DNA from 4 places in the Methylovirgula ligni genome. Region 3 is predicted to be linked to each of the others. Evidence: predicted binding sites of a transcription regulator. Region 3 holds the regulator's gene; each other region holds the start of a gene.
What was found. The regulator PhoB, encoded in region 3, activates phosphate uptake and scavenging genes when phosphate is short. The targets are predictions, from matches to a motif close to TGTCATNNANCTGTCAT.
Positions count from the first base shown of each region.

Region 1: a site for PhoB is predicted at 1,516-1,532, ahead of CWB41_RS08640 (acetoacetate decarboxylase). Genes of this name have one in related genera too.
Region 2: a site for PhoB is predicted at 1,234-1,250, ahead of CWB41_RS07635 (UDP-2,3-diacylglucosamine diphosphatase). Genes of this name have one in related genera too.
Region 4: a site for PhoB is predicted at 932-948, ahead of olsB (l-ornithine N(alpha)-acyltransferase). Genes of this name have one in related genera too.

Region 1 covers NZ_CP025086.1:1,790,366-1,793,406, reverse strand. Annotated here, with positions in the region: gene gmd (GDP-mannose 4,6-dehydratase) at 1-538, opposite strand, end outside; gene CWB41_RS08640 (acetoacetate decarboxylase) at 688-1,434, opposite strand; gene CWB41_RS08635 (patatin-like phospholipase family protein) at 1,589-2,779, shown strand; gene CWB41_RS08630 (acyl-CoA thioesterase) at 2,792-3,041, opposite strand, start outside.
Region 2 covers NZ_CP025086.1:1,591,856-1,594,896, reverse strand. Annotated here, with positions in the region: gene CWB41_RS07640 (carbohydrate porin) at 1-1,106, shown strand, start outside; gene CWB41_RS07635 (UDP-2,3-diacylglucosamine diphosphatase) at 1,294-2,115, shown strand; gene CWB41_RS07630 (glycosyltransferase family 4 protein) at 2,112-3,041, shown strand, end outside.
Region 3 covers NZ_CP025086.1:1,318,509-1,321,549, forward strand. Annotated here, with positions in the region: gene pstB (phosphate ABC transporter ATP-binding protein PstB) at 1-587, shown strand, start outside; gene phoU (phosphate signaling complex protein PhoU) at 614-1,327, shown strand; gene phoB (phosphate regulon transcriptional regulator PhoB) at 1,335-2,129, shown strand; gene CWB41_RS06440 (GcrA family cell cycle regulator) at 2,219-2,728, opposite strand.
Region 4 covers NZ_CP025086.1:801,952-804,992, reverse strand. Annotated here, with positions in the region: gene CWB41_RS03785 (M3 family metallopeptidase) at 1-111, shown strand, start outside; gene CWB41_RS03780 (lysophospholipid acyltransferase family protein) at 108-863, opposite strand; gene olsB (l-ornithine N(alpha)-acyltransferase) at 1,001-1,894, shown strand; gene argJ (bifunctional glutamate N-acetyltransferase/amino-acid acetyltransferase ArgJ) at 1,895-3,041, opposite strand, start outside.

The sequences.
Region 1 (3,041 bases), 470 kb from region 3:
GCATGCCATAGGCTTCGCGGTAGTTGACCGTGATCCAGTAGGCGTAGAGCTTGGCCGCGGCATAGGGCGAGCGCGGATAGAAGGGCGTCTTCTCGTCCTGCGGCACCGCCTGGACCTTGCCGTAAAGCTCCGAGGTCGAAGCCTGATAGAAGCGCGTCTTGCCGCCGAGATTGAGAATGCGGATCGCCTCAAGCAGCCGCAGCGTGCCGAGCGCATCGGAATTGGCGGTATATTCCGGCGTCTCGAAACTCACCTGCACGTGGCTCTGCGCCGCGAGATTGTAAATCTCGTCGGGCTGAACCTCCTGAACGATACGGATCAGGTTGGTCGCATCGGTGAGGTCGCCATAATACATGAAGAAGCGGACATTGGCCTCGTGCGGGTCCTGGTAGAGATGATCGACCCGGTCCGTATTGATGAGCGAGGAACGGCGCTTGATGCCGTGGACGATATAGCCCTTGTTGAGCAGGAGTTCGGCGAGAAGCGCCCCATCCTGGCCGGTGACGCCGGTGATGAGCGCGACTTTGGGTTCTGACATCGAGGCTTCCGCGAAATTCAAGAGCGCCCTGGCCCATGCCAGCGCGGGGGACATGCTCTAGCGCGGAATTGTCGCCCTGACTACGCACGCGCCGGCCGAGGAGCCGCCTTGCCCCGGCCGGCGCAGGTAAGTGACTGAAAAAAGCTAATTTATGGCTTCAAGTAGTCGTGGATGACGCGGCCATAGGGCAGGCTCAGATCGGCGATGAAGTGATGCGCGCCAACGATATGGCGCACCGGAAAGTCCCCGACCGGCGCATTGACATGCGATACGAGATGCAGCCGCGCCGGGCCGAGCCAGGAGCCCTTCACCGTGATCTCGGTGAGATTATAGGCGACGAGCTGACAGATGCCGTGGCCGCCATCGACGCCGGGAATGATTTTGAGATTGACCTGCGTCTTGGACAGGATCGCCGTCGTGCCGACGCCGTTGCCGGCCATGGCCTCGTGCTTATAGCCCATCGTTCCCAGCGCGACGAGTTGCTCGCCGTAATGCAGCGTGCCGGTCAACGTATCCTTAATGACCCGCAGCTTGGGATGCGCGTATTTCTTCGGAAAGCCCCAGATCTCGCGACCACCAGCGATCGGCGGGTCGTCATCAAGGTACATCTGGCTGACGAAATTGACGTCCTCGCCCTGAAATTTGCAGGGGATGACGAGGCCGCTTTCGGTATAGCTGCCGAAGCCGGATGAATCCGGCATGTTGATCCACTCATAGCTGACGATCGGCTTGTCGAGCGGTTCGAGCGGCTCCGGCAATTGATGACGGATGACCTCCGGATCGGTCTCGTAGGTGATGACCATGTATTCGCGATCGATGAAGCGATACGGCCCCTTGGGATAGCTCGGCCCGGCGAGCGGCATGGACGGCAGTTGCAGGATTTCTTCGGCGCGCATGGTGAGCTCCCTCGGCTGCAAAAAGGGGCAGCAAGTCTGATGCCGCACCACACGGCAACGCTCCGCTTCTGGCGACTTACCTTGAAAATGGTATGACGCGGCGGCGTCACATTCCTGCAATCCGGGCTGCCTAGCCTGCACGCGGAGACAAAACGTGGACGCAAAAGCCCCCCTCAACACTGCAAAACCCGGCCAGCGCTCCCCGGAGCCGGACAAATCCGGCACCTGGCGGCCCGATCGCTGCGATCAGATCGCGCTGATCTTTCAGGGCGGCGGCGCGCTCGGCGCGTATCAGGCCGGCGTCTATGAAGCGCTGCACGAAGCCAATATCGAGCCGGATTGGGTGACGGGCGTTTCGATCGGCGCGATCAATGCCGCGATCATCGCCGGCAACCCGCGTGAGCAGCGGCTGGAAAAGCTGCGCGCCTTCTGGGAGCGGATCACCGACCGCCACGTCTGGGCCTATACGCCGGACGGCGACATCTACCGCCGCGCGCGCAACGCGACGAGCGCGATGATGACCATGACGCTCGGGCAGCCGGGGTTCTTCAAGCCGCACGACGTCAACCCCTGGCTCAACGCCGCGGGCGCCAAGGCGGCGACGAGCTTCTACGATTCAGCGCCGCTCGGCGCGACGTTGAGCGAATTTGTCGATTTCTCACTCATCAACGACGGCAACACGCGCTTCGCCGTCGGCGCGGTGAATGTCATGAATGGCAATTTCATTTATTTCGACAACCGCAATGAGGAAATCGCAGCGGAGCACATTATGGCTTCGGGCGCATTGCCGCCGGCGCTCCCGATGGTCAAGATCGGCACCGATTATTATTGGGACGGCGGCATCGTCTCGAACACGCCGTTGCAGCACCTGCTCGATCAGGACGATCTGCGCCACACGCTTGTCTTCCAGGTCGATCTCTTCTCGGCGCAAGGCGCATTGCCGCGGGACATGCCCGACGTTCTCGCCCGCCACAAGGACATCATGTATTCCTCGCGCACCCGCTACAACACCGACATGTATCAGCGGCTGCGCGCCTGGAAGAACCGCGCCTATGAGGCGCTGGCAAAACTGCCGGACCATTTGCTGACGGACGATGAGCGCAAGCTGCGCGACGAACTGGCGGACATGCCGAATATCGCGATCCTGCATCTGATCTATCAGCAGAAAGCCTATGAAGGCGACGCCAAGGATTACGACTTTTCCGGCACCTCGATGCGTGAACATTGGCAGAGCGGCTACGAGGACACCAAGCGCACGCTGATGCACCATGCCTGGTTCCAAATGCCCGAGAACGGCATCCTCGTCCATGATGTGCACCGTCTGCGGGACAACGAACGCCGCTAGGCAGGCATCAGTCTAATCAGGTATGCCGACGTGGAGCTTGCGGTTCCGCTCGACGATTTCCTCGCGCATTTCCTTGCGCATCTTGCCGGCCTCGAAAAGACGGCGATCGAGATCCGTCTCGACCAGCAGCGGCGGTACGTCGATGGCTTTGCCGTCCGGTCCCCTGGCGACCATGGTGAAGTAGCATGAGATCACGTGGCGCGATGCCTTGGTCGTCAAATTCTCGGCGATGACCTTGATGCCGATTTCCATCGATGTGCGG
Region 2 (3,041 bases), 270 kb from region 3:
GCCACATGACTGGCGGCCTTGTGACGGCCAGCCCGAACCAGCCTTATAACTCCATCCAGGCGGGCCTGCTGCCGAGCGCCATCGTGCTCTCGATCGCGACCAACCAGATGGGCTATGACCTCGGCTTCACGATCGGCGCCTATACCGGCGGCAATAACGTGTATCCGAATTCCGCGAACGCCAACGGCGGCGGCTCGCCGGTCGCCCTCGGCACGCCCGGCATCGATCTCCGCCAGGTCTTCGGCACGGTCGGCACGCCGACCTTCGGCTCGGTCAAGATCGGCCGCGATCTCGGCCTCTTCGGCTCGGACGCGATCCTGAACGACGCGACCCTGCTCGGCCTTGGCTCGCCGCTGACGACTAATGCGCCGAGCAATACGTCGCTCGGCCGTATCGGCGTGGGCTATGTCTATGCGGACTGGATCCCGCAGGTGACCTACACGACGCCGGACTTCAACGGCTTCACGGCGTCGATCGGCGCCTTTACACCGCTGGATTCGACGGGTGGCATTTATACCTCCACCACCTACACCGGCCATGAGCTGCCGCAGGTTCAGGCCCAGATCAAGTGGAAGGGCAATATTGCGCCCGGCGTCGGCCTGACCCTGTCCGGCGACGGTGTGTGGCAGCAACAGAAGAACGACCCAGCTACCGGCTCGGAGATCTTCGGGCCGACGGGTACCAGCGCCAACAGCTGGGGCGTGGACGGCTTCGGCAAGTTGGACGTCGCGGGCTTCAGCTTCGTGGCCTATGGCTATTATGGCGAAGGTCTCGGCACGACCGGTCTCTTCCTGAGCGGCTTCGACAGCTTCGGCGATCCGCGCAAGAGCGAGGGCGGCTACGTCCAGGGTTCGTATACCTGGGATAAGTTCACCTTCGGCGCGAGCTGGGGTGTCAGCCAGCTGAACCCGACAGCCGCCGAATGGAGCATCGGCACGGCAGATGGCTTGGTCAAGGACAACGAGAGCATCATTGGCTTTGCCCGCTATCAGTTGACGCCTTGGATGGCCCTGCAGGCTGAATTCGGCCATACGTGGGCCACCAACTGGGGTGGCTACAAGCTGAGCGAAGACGACATCTGGCTCGGCACGGCCTGGTTCTTCTAAGCCGCTCGCAAGAGCCTGAAATCAGAGCGCCGGAGGGGCAACCCTCCGGCGCTTTTCTTTTGCGTGCACCGTGAGGATCATCCCGCCCCCCGAAAACCACGTAAGTTCATGAGGAGAGAGGGAAAACTGTCATTAAAGTGCAACTCGACTCGGCCAAGGACAAGACGTCTTAACGGGAGTCGGAACCGTGGCGAAAAAGCACCTCGACAGCATCGCGGTCCGGACACTTTTTCTGTCCGATCTACATTTGGGAACAAAAGGTTGCCAGGCGGGTCTCCTGCTCGATTTTCTCAAGCATTGCGAAGTCGATACGATCTATCTCGTCGGTGATGTCATCGACGGCTGGCGCTTGAAATCCGGCTGGTACTGGCCGGAGTCGCACAACAATGTCGTGCGCAAGCTGTTGAAACGCGTCCACAAAGGCGTCAAGATCATCTATATACCCGGCAACCACGACGAGTTCATGCGCGATTACGTCGGGCACAATTTCGGCGGCATCGATGTGATGAATACCGCGATCCACGAAGCGGCCGACGGCAAACGCTATTTTGTCATGCATGGCGACCAGTTCGATCTCGTCGTCCGGCATGCGCCTTGGCTCGCCATGCTCGGCGATGGAGCTTATGATTTGGCGCTGGGGATCAACACTTATCTCAACATGGTCCGCCGCCGGCTCGGCCTCGATTACTGGTCGCTGTCGTCCTGGGCGAAGCTGAAGGTGAAGAGCGCCGTCAACCACATCGGCCGGTTCGAATCCGCGCTTTCGGGCGAGGCGCGCCGGCGCGACGTCTTCGGCATCATCTGCGGCCATATCCACCATGCCGTGATTCACGACGATTTCGGCGTGCGCTACATGAATACCGGCGATTGGGTCGAGAGCTGCACCGCGCTCGTCGAGCATTTCGACGGCCGTTTTGAGATTATCCACTGGGCCGACCGGGTGCGCGAGGCGAAGGAAGCGCTGGCGGCCGCCGCTCAGCAGCCAGAGGTCGAGGCAACCGCGGCGTGACCAAGCTTCTCATTGCCACCGATGCCTGGGGGCCGCAGATCAATGGCGTCGTCCGCTCCCTCGAAAACATCGCTGCGCATGCGTCGGGCTTCGGTGTCGATGTCCGCTTTTTGACTCCGACGGATTTCTGGACCCTGCCGCTGCCGGGCTATCGCGAAATCCGTCTGGCGCTGGCGAACCCGCGCCGGGTCGCGGGCTTCATCGCCGATTTTAATCCCGACTTCATCCATATCGCGACCGAGGGGCCGATCGGCCTCGCCACGCGCCGCGCCTGCCTCGCCGGCAAGCGCACCTTTACCACCAGCTACCACACCCGCTTTCCCGAATATGTGGCCGCGCGGCTGCCGGTGCCGATCCGGATGAGCTATGCCGCCTTGCGCCGCTTCCACAGCGCTGCCGCAGGTACGATGGTGAGCTCGCCGAGCCTCGAAAACGTCCTCGCCGGGCACGGATTCCGCAATCTGATGCGCTGGTCGCGCGGCGTCGACGGCACCCTGTTCCGCCCCCGGCCGGAGAACGCTTTGGCCGACCTGCCCCGCCCCATCTTTCTCTTCGTCGGCCGTCTCGCAATCGAGAAGAACATCGAGGCCTTCCTGAAGCTCGACCTGCCCGGCTCCAAGGTCATCGTCGGCGACGGGCCCTTGCAGACGCGGCTCGCGGCAAACTATCCCAAGGCGCATTTCCTCGGCTCGCGCAGCGGCGAGGCGCTGGCGGAAATCTATTCCTCCGCCGATGTCTTCGTCTTCCCGAGCCGGACGGATACGTTCGGCATCGTCCTGCTGGAGGCTTTGGCCTCGGGCGTGCCGGTCGCCGCCTTCCCTGTCACCGGGCCGCTCGATGTGATCGGCGATTCCGGCGCCGGTGTCCTGAGCCACGATCTGCGCGAGGCGGCGCTGCGCGCGCTCGACATCTCCCGCGAGCATTGC
Region 3 (3,041 bases):
ATCCCGGCCAGCGCGCCGAGGGCGAGGTCATGCTCGACGGCGAGAATATTCTCAAGCCGGGGCAGGATCTCAATCTGCTGCGCGCGCGTGTCGGCATGGTGTTCCAGAAACCGACGCCGTTTCCGATGACGATCTATGAAAACATCGCCTTCGGCGTGCGGCTCTATGAAAAGCTTTCGCGGGCCGATCTCGACGCGCGGGTCGAGACGGCGTTGCGCGGCGCGGCACTGTGGGACGAGGTCAAGGACAAGCTCAATGCGAGCGGCCTGTCACTCTCGGGTGGCCAGCAGCAGCGGCTCTGCATTGCCCGCACCATCGCCATCCACCCCGAGGTCATCCTGTTCGACGAGCCGTGCTCGGCGCTCGATCCCATATCCACCGCGAAAGTGGAAGAACTGATCGATGAGCTGAAGGACAAGTATACGATCGCCATCGTCACGCATAACATGCAGCAGGCGGTGCGCGTCTCGGAATATACCGCGTTCATGTACCTCGGCGAACTGGTCGAGTTCGGAACCACCACGCAGATCTTTACGGCGCCCGAAAACCAGCGGACCCAGAACTACGTCACCGGCCGTTTCGGCTGAGGCCAGCGATTCCAGGACCAGATGCCATGACCGACCATACCGTCAAAGCTTACGACAACGAGCTTGAGGCTCTCGGCCGCAAAATTGCGGAGATGGGCGGCATTGCCGAGCAGATGCTCAGCAATGCAATGGACGCTCTCGCGACTCTCGATACCAGTCTGGCACGGACCACCGTCGCCATGGATCAGCGTCTCGATATTCTGCAACGCGATGTCGAGGAGCAGGCGATCCTGACCATCGCCAAGCGCCAGCCGCTTGCGGCGGATCTGCGCGAGATCATCGCTGCGATCCGCATCTCCGGCGATCTCGAGCGTGTCGGCGATCTCGCCAAGAACATCGCCAAGCGGGCGTTGAAGCTTTCCGGCGAAACACGGCTGCCGCGCGCCGTCGTCGGACTCAAATCGATGCACGAGGCGGCGGCGATGCTGCTGAAGGACGCGCTCGATGCCTATGCGCTGCGCGATGTCGAGCGCGCACGCATGGTCTGGACGCATGACGTGGAGCTCGACGCGCTGGAAGATTCGGTCTTCCGCGATCTTTTGACCTTCATGATGGAAGACCCGCGTAACATTTCGTTCTGTGCGCATCTTTTGTTCTGCTCGAAAAATATCGAGCGGATTGGCGATCATTCCACCAACATCGCAGAAACGGTCGTCTATCTCGTCACTGGCGAGACCTTGCCGATGGACCGGCCAAAAGGGCCGTCGCCGGCGGCCGATTATCTGCCCCTGCCCAAGTGAGCCATAGATGAACAATCAGATCATCTCTGTTCCCGACCCGCGCCCCGCCGCCGCCTCCGAGCCGCGCGGTGTGTCGCCACGGCCGAATTCCGCCGCCGTCGCACCGCCGCGCATCCTCGTCGTCGAGGACGAAGCCGCGCTGAGCCTGCTGCTCAGTTACAATCTTGAGGCGGAAGGCTTCATTGTCGAGCGCGTCGAGCGCGGCGACGAGGCGGAATTGCGGCTTGTCGAATCGCCGCCGGACCTCGTCATCCTTGACTGGATGCTGCCGGGTGTTTCGGGCCTTGAAATCTGTCGGCGTATGCGCGCGCGCGATGCGACGCGCAGCCTGCCCGTCATCATGCTGACGGCGCGCGGTGACGAAAGCGAGCGGGTGCGCGGGCTCTCGATCGGCGCCGACGATTATATCGTCAAGCCCTTCTCGGTGCCGGAATTGATGGCGCGGGTGCGGGCGCTGCTGCGGCGGGCGCGGCCGGATCGTGTCGCGGCGCTGCTCACGGCTGGTGATCTTGCGCTCGACCGCGAAAATTGGCGGGTCAGCCGCGGCGATCGCAATGTCCATCTCGGGCCGACCGAGTTCCGGCTGCTCGAATATCTCATGGGCAAGCCTGGCCGCGTCTTTTCGCGCGCGCAATTGCTCGACTCGATCTGGGGCTTCTCGGCGGAGATCGACGAGCGCACCGTTGATGTTCATGTCGGGCGCTTGCGCAAGGCGCTGTCGCAAGGCGGGGAACGGGACCCCATCCGCACGATCCGCGGCGCGGGCTATTCCTTCGACGAGACGTTCGGCAAGAACGACTGATCCCGTCTCATTGCGACCAAAGCGAAGCAATCCAGAACTATCGTCGTTTTCTGGATTGCTTTGTCGCTGACGCGCCTCGCAATGATGAGTTAGGCCGACTGGACGCGCCGGCGGCGGTCCTGCACGGGCTGATAGGCGATGCGGCTGTGATAGCTGCAATAGGGGCCGCTCTGGCTGGCGCCCTTCTTGGCGCCGCAGAACCGGAATTCGCCCGTGGCGGGGTCGCCCATCGGCCAGCGGCACATAGATTCCTTCAAATCCATGATCGTGACCATTTCGGACATCGGGATCACAACATCTTCCTGGGGTGCCGGCTGGATGGCCGTGTTTGGTTGGGGTCGCATGGCGAGGGCGGTATTGCCGCGCACAAGGGGCATGCTTGAGCGCTGATGCGCCGCCGGTCGCGCGACTTTCGGCCGAGCCCGGGCGATGGCCGGAACCGCCGTCTTGACGCGCCCGGACATTCCGAGCCGGTGAACCTTGCCGATCACCGCGTTGCGGCTAATGCCATTGGCAAGTTCACGAGCGATTTGGCTGGCGCTGAGCCCTTCCAGCCAGAGTTTGCGCAGAAGCTCCACCCGTTCATCGGTCCAGGACATTCAGTCCTCCTCGATTTGGATCGGAAAAATTAGCCTGTACGCGGCTAACGAGACCCGACAAACGCGGTACAGCAGGCAGAATCCGGAATCGCCGCAGCGCCGGAAAACCGGCGTCGTACAAAAGGTTACGCATTATGATGGCCCGCCGCACGAGATGTCGTAGTCGACGCCTGAGAGGCTACACTAGGCGTTGAATCCCGCGCAAGAGTCGCAATGACCTTCCCAAGGGCGTTTTCAACAATCCACATCGCCGGGACCGCACCCGCGTCATTGTGACTCGGGGGACTATGAATCGGCCCGATACCCTCGGGGG
Region 4 (3,041 bases), 520 kb from region 3:
GTCTATGCCGCCGGCAATCGCGCCGATCCCGAGGCGGCTTACGCGGCCTTCCGCGGCCGGGCGGCCTCGCCCGAACCCTTGCTGAAGAAGCGCGGATTGGCGGAAGTCTAAACGCGCTGACTGCTATAGGCCGCGGCGATCCGCGCGAAACATTCCTGCGCGACCGCCCGGCGCGGCATGGGTTCAGCGAGCGGCAGCGGTTCGCAGAAGATCAGTTCGCAGGTGATCGGCGCCCCTTGCATCAGACCGAGCACATGCGGCAGCAGGGCGTCATCGCCGATCCACGGCGCATGAGGCGCGGAATAGCGGATCGCGATCGGCTGGATGGCGTAGCCCGGTCCCAGCTTGAACAATTCCTCGACGACGGCGAAATGCGAGGAATGGAACGGCTGCGGCCCGCCCGCATGGGTCGTCGCTTCCGGAAAAAGCACGACATGCTCGCCCGCCCTGATCTGCGCCAGCATGGCGGCATTGGTCACGGGGATGCTGGCGCGGGCGTTGCGATCGACGAAGATCGTGTTCACCAGCCGGGCGAAGGTGCGGATGATCGGCCAGCGGGCGACCTCGCTCTTGGCGACGAAGGCGGCCGGGAAAAGTGCGCCGAGCGCGAAAATATCGGTCCAGGAGACGTGGTTGGTGACGACCAGCGCGGCCAGGCTCCCCGGCATGTCGCGGGGTATGCGGCCGCTGACCTCCACCCGCACTTTCACCAATCGGAGCACGGTCGCGTAGAACAGCCGCGGCAAAATCCAGCCAAAGCGCGGGTTCAGCCGAAGGACTGCCCATTGAATAGGCGCCAGCACCAGGAAGGCGATGAAAATCACCAGCGCGAGCCCGAGCGCGCGCAGGCTGACCTCCACCATCAAAAGGCCGCGTGAAACGAAGTGGGAAATGCGATAGAACATCTGGGCAGGTGAATGCGGGTGCGCCGCGTCATCAAAGTTTCGTTCGGGCTAACTAGCCTCATTCGATACTACCCAAGCGGACGATTCGACGAAACATGTGGCCAATTGAGCCGCCCTTCGGCACCGTAATTCCTTTTTCGGCCCGCGGCTTCCTGCCGGCCAAGAACCCGTCCGATTTGCCGCGCGTTCTCGGCCGGTTCGGCAATTTTGAGATCCGTATCGCCACCCGCAAGGAAGTGCGCAAGGCGCAACGGCTGCGCTTCAAGGTTTTCTACGAGGAAGGCGGCGCGGTCGCGCATGGCCCGGCGGCGCTGGTGCGGCGCGACATCTGCCGCTTCGACAAATTTTGCGATCATCTGCTGATCGTTGACCTCACGGCCCGCAACCGCTTCGGGCGGCAAAAGCCGAAGATCGTCGGCACCTACCGGCTGCTGCGCGGCGACGTAGCGGCACGCCACGGCGGCTTCTACAGCGAAAGCGAATTCAACATCGCACCGCTGCTGCAGGGTCATGCGGGCAAGAATTTTCTCGAACTCGGCCGCTCCTGCGTTCACGCCAAATATCGCTCGAAGCGCGTGATCGAGCTTTTGTGGCGTGGCCTCTGGATCTACATCCAGCACCACCATATCGATGTGATGTTCGGCTGTGCCAGCCTGCCAGGCACCAATCCGCTGGCTCTGGCGCTACCGCTGAGCTTTTTGCATCATCATGCCTCGGCCAATGCGGAATGGCAGGTGCGCCCGAGCGAGGGCCGCGCCGTGCCGATGAATGTGCTCGACAAGGGCGCAATCGATCAGCGCAGGGGCCTTGCGGCGTTGCCGCCGCTCATCAAAGCCTATCTGCGCGTCGGTGCGAAATTCGGCGATGGCGCCGTGATCGATCCGCAATTCGGCACGATCGACGTTTTTACTGTGATGCCGATCGCCGAGATCGAGCAGCGCTATATCGCCTATTACGGCAGCGATGGCGGCGAGAACGCAGCGGCGTAATTACGACCGGTAGTCGCCGTTGATGGCGACATATTCCTTCGTCAGGTCGCAGGTGTAGATTGTCGCCTTGCCGGTGCCGAGGCCGAGATCGACGCGGATCGCGATCTCGGGCAGACGCATGAGCGCGGAGACCGCTGCTTCGTCATAGCCGGGGTCGCGCAATCCCTTGTGGGCGACACGTATATCGCCGAACCAGATGGCGAGGCGGTCGCGCTCGGCCGGCTCGCCCGCCTTGCCAACGGCCATGACGATGCGGCCCCAATTGGCGTCCTCACCGGCGATCGCCGTCTTCACCAGCGGCGAATTGGCGATCGAATTGGCGATTGCCTTGGCCGATTTGTTGGACGTCGCGCCCTCGACCGTGACGCTGACGAATTTGCGCGCGCCCTCGCCGTCGCGCACGACCTGGAAAGCCAGGTCGCGCAACACCTCGTCCAAGGCGCGGCGGAAGTCCTTGAGCTGGCCACCGCGCACTGAGTCGATTTCGGGCACGCCGCGTCTGGCGGCGGCGCCGGTGGCAAACAGCAGCAACGTGTCGGAGGTCGAAGTGTCGCCATCGATGGTGATGGCGTTGAAGGAAGGTTCGACGCCCTTGTCGAGGAGCTTCTGCAAAACGTCGGCGCTAATCGGCGCGTCGGTGAAGACGAAAGAGAGCATGGTCGCCATGTCCGGCGCGATCATGCCGGCGCCCTTGGCCATGCCGGCGATCGTCACCTCGATGCCGTCGATCAGCGCTTTCGCTGTCGCGACCTTGGGATAGGTGTCGGTGGTCATGATCGCCTTGGCGGCGGCGAAGAGACCGTCCGGAGCCGCCTCAGTAACGAGCTTCTCAAAAAAGCCGTCGAATTTGCTCGCGTCGAGCGGCTCGCCAATCACGCCGGTCGAGGCGAGGAAGATGTCCGCAGGCCGCACGCCGGTCGCCTCGGCGGCCAGCGCCGCGGTGCGCTTCACTGCCTCGGCGCCGGTCTTGCCGGTGAAGGCATTGGCGTTGCCGGAATTGACGACGAGCACCCGCGCCTTGCCGCGGCCGAGCCGCGCGCGGCACCAATCTACCGGAGCCGAGGCGCATTTCGAGGTGGTGAAGACGCCCGCGACCTGCGTGCCCTTGTCGAAGAGCGCCAGCATCACGTCGGTGCGGCCCTTATAG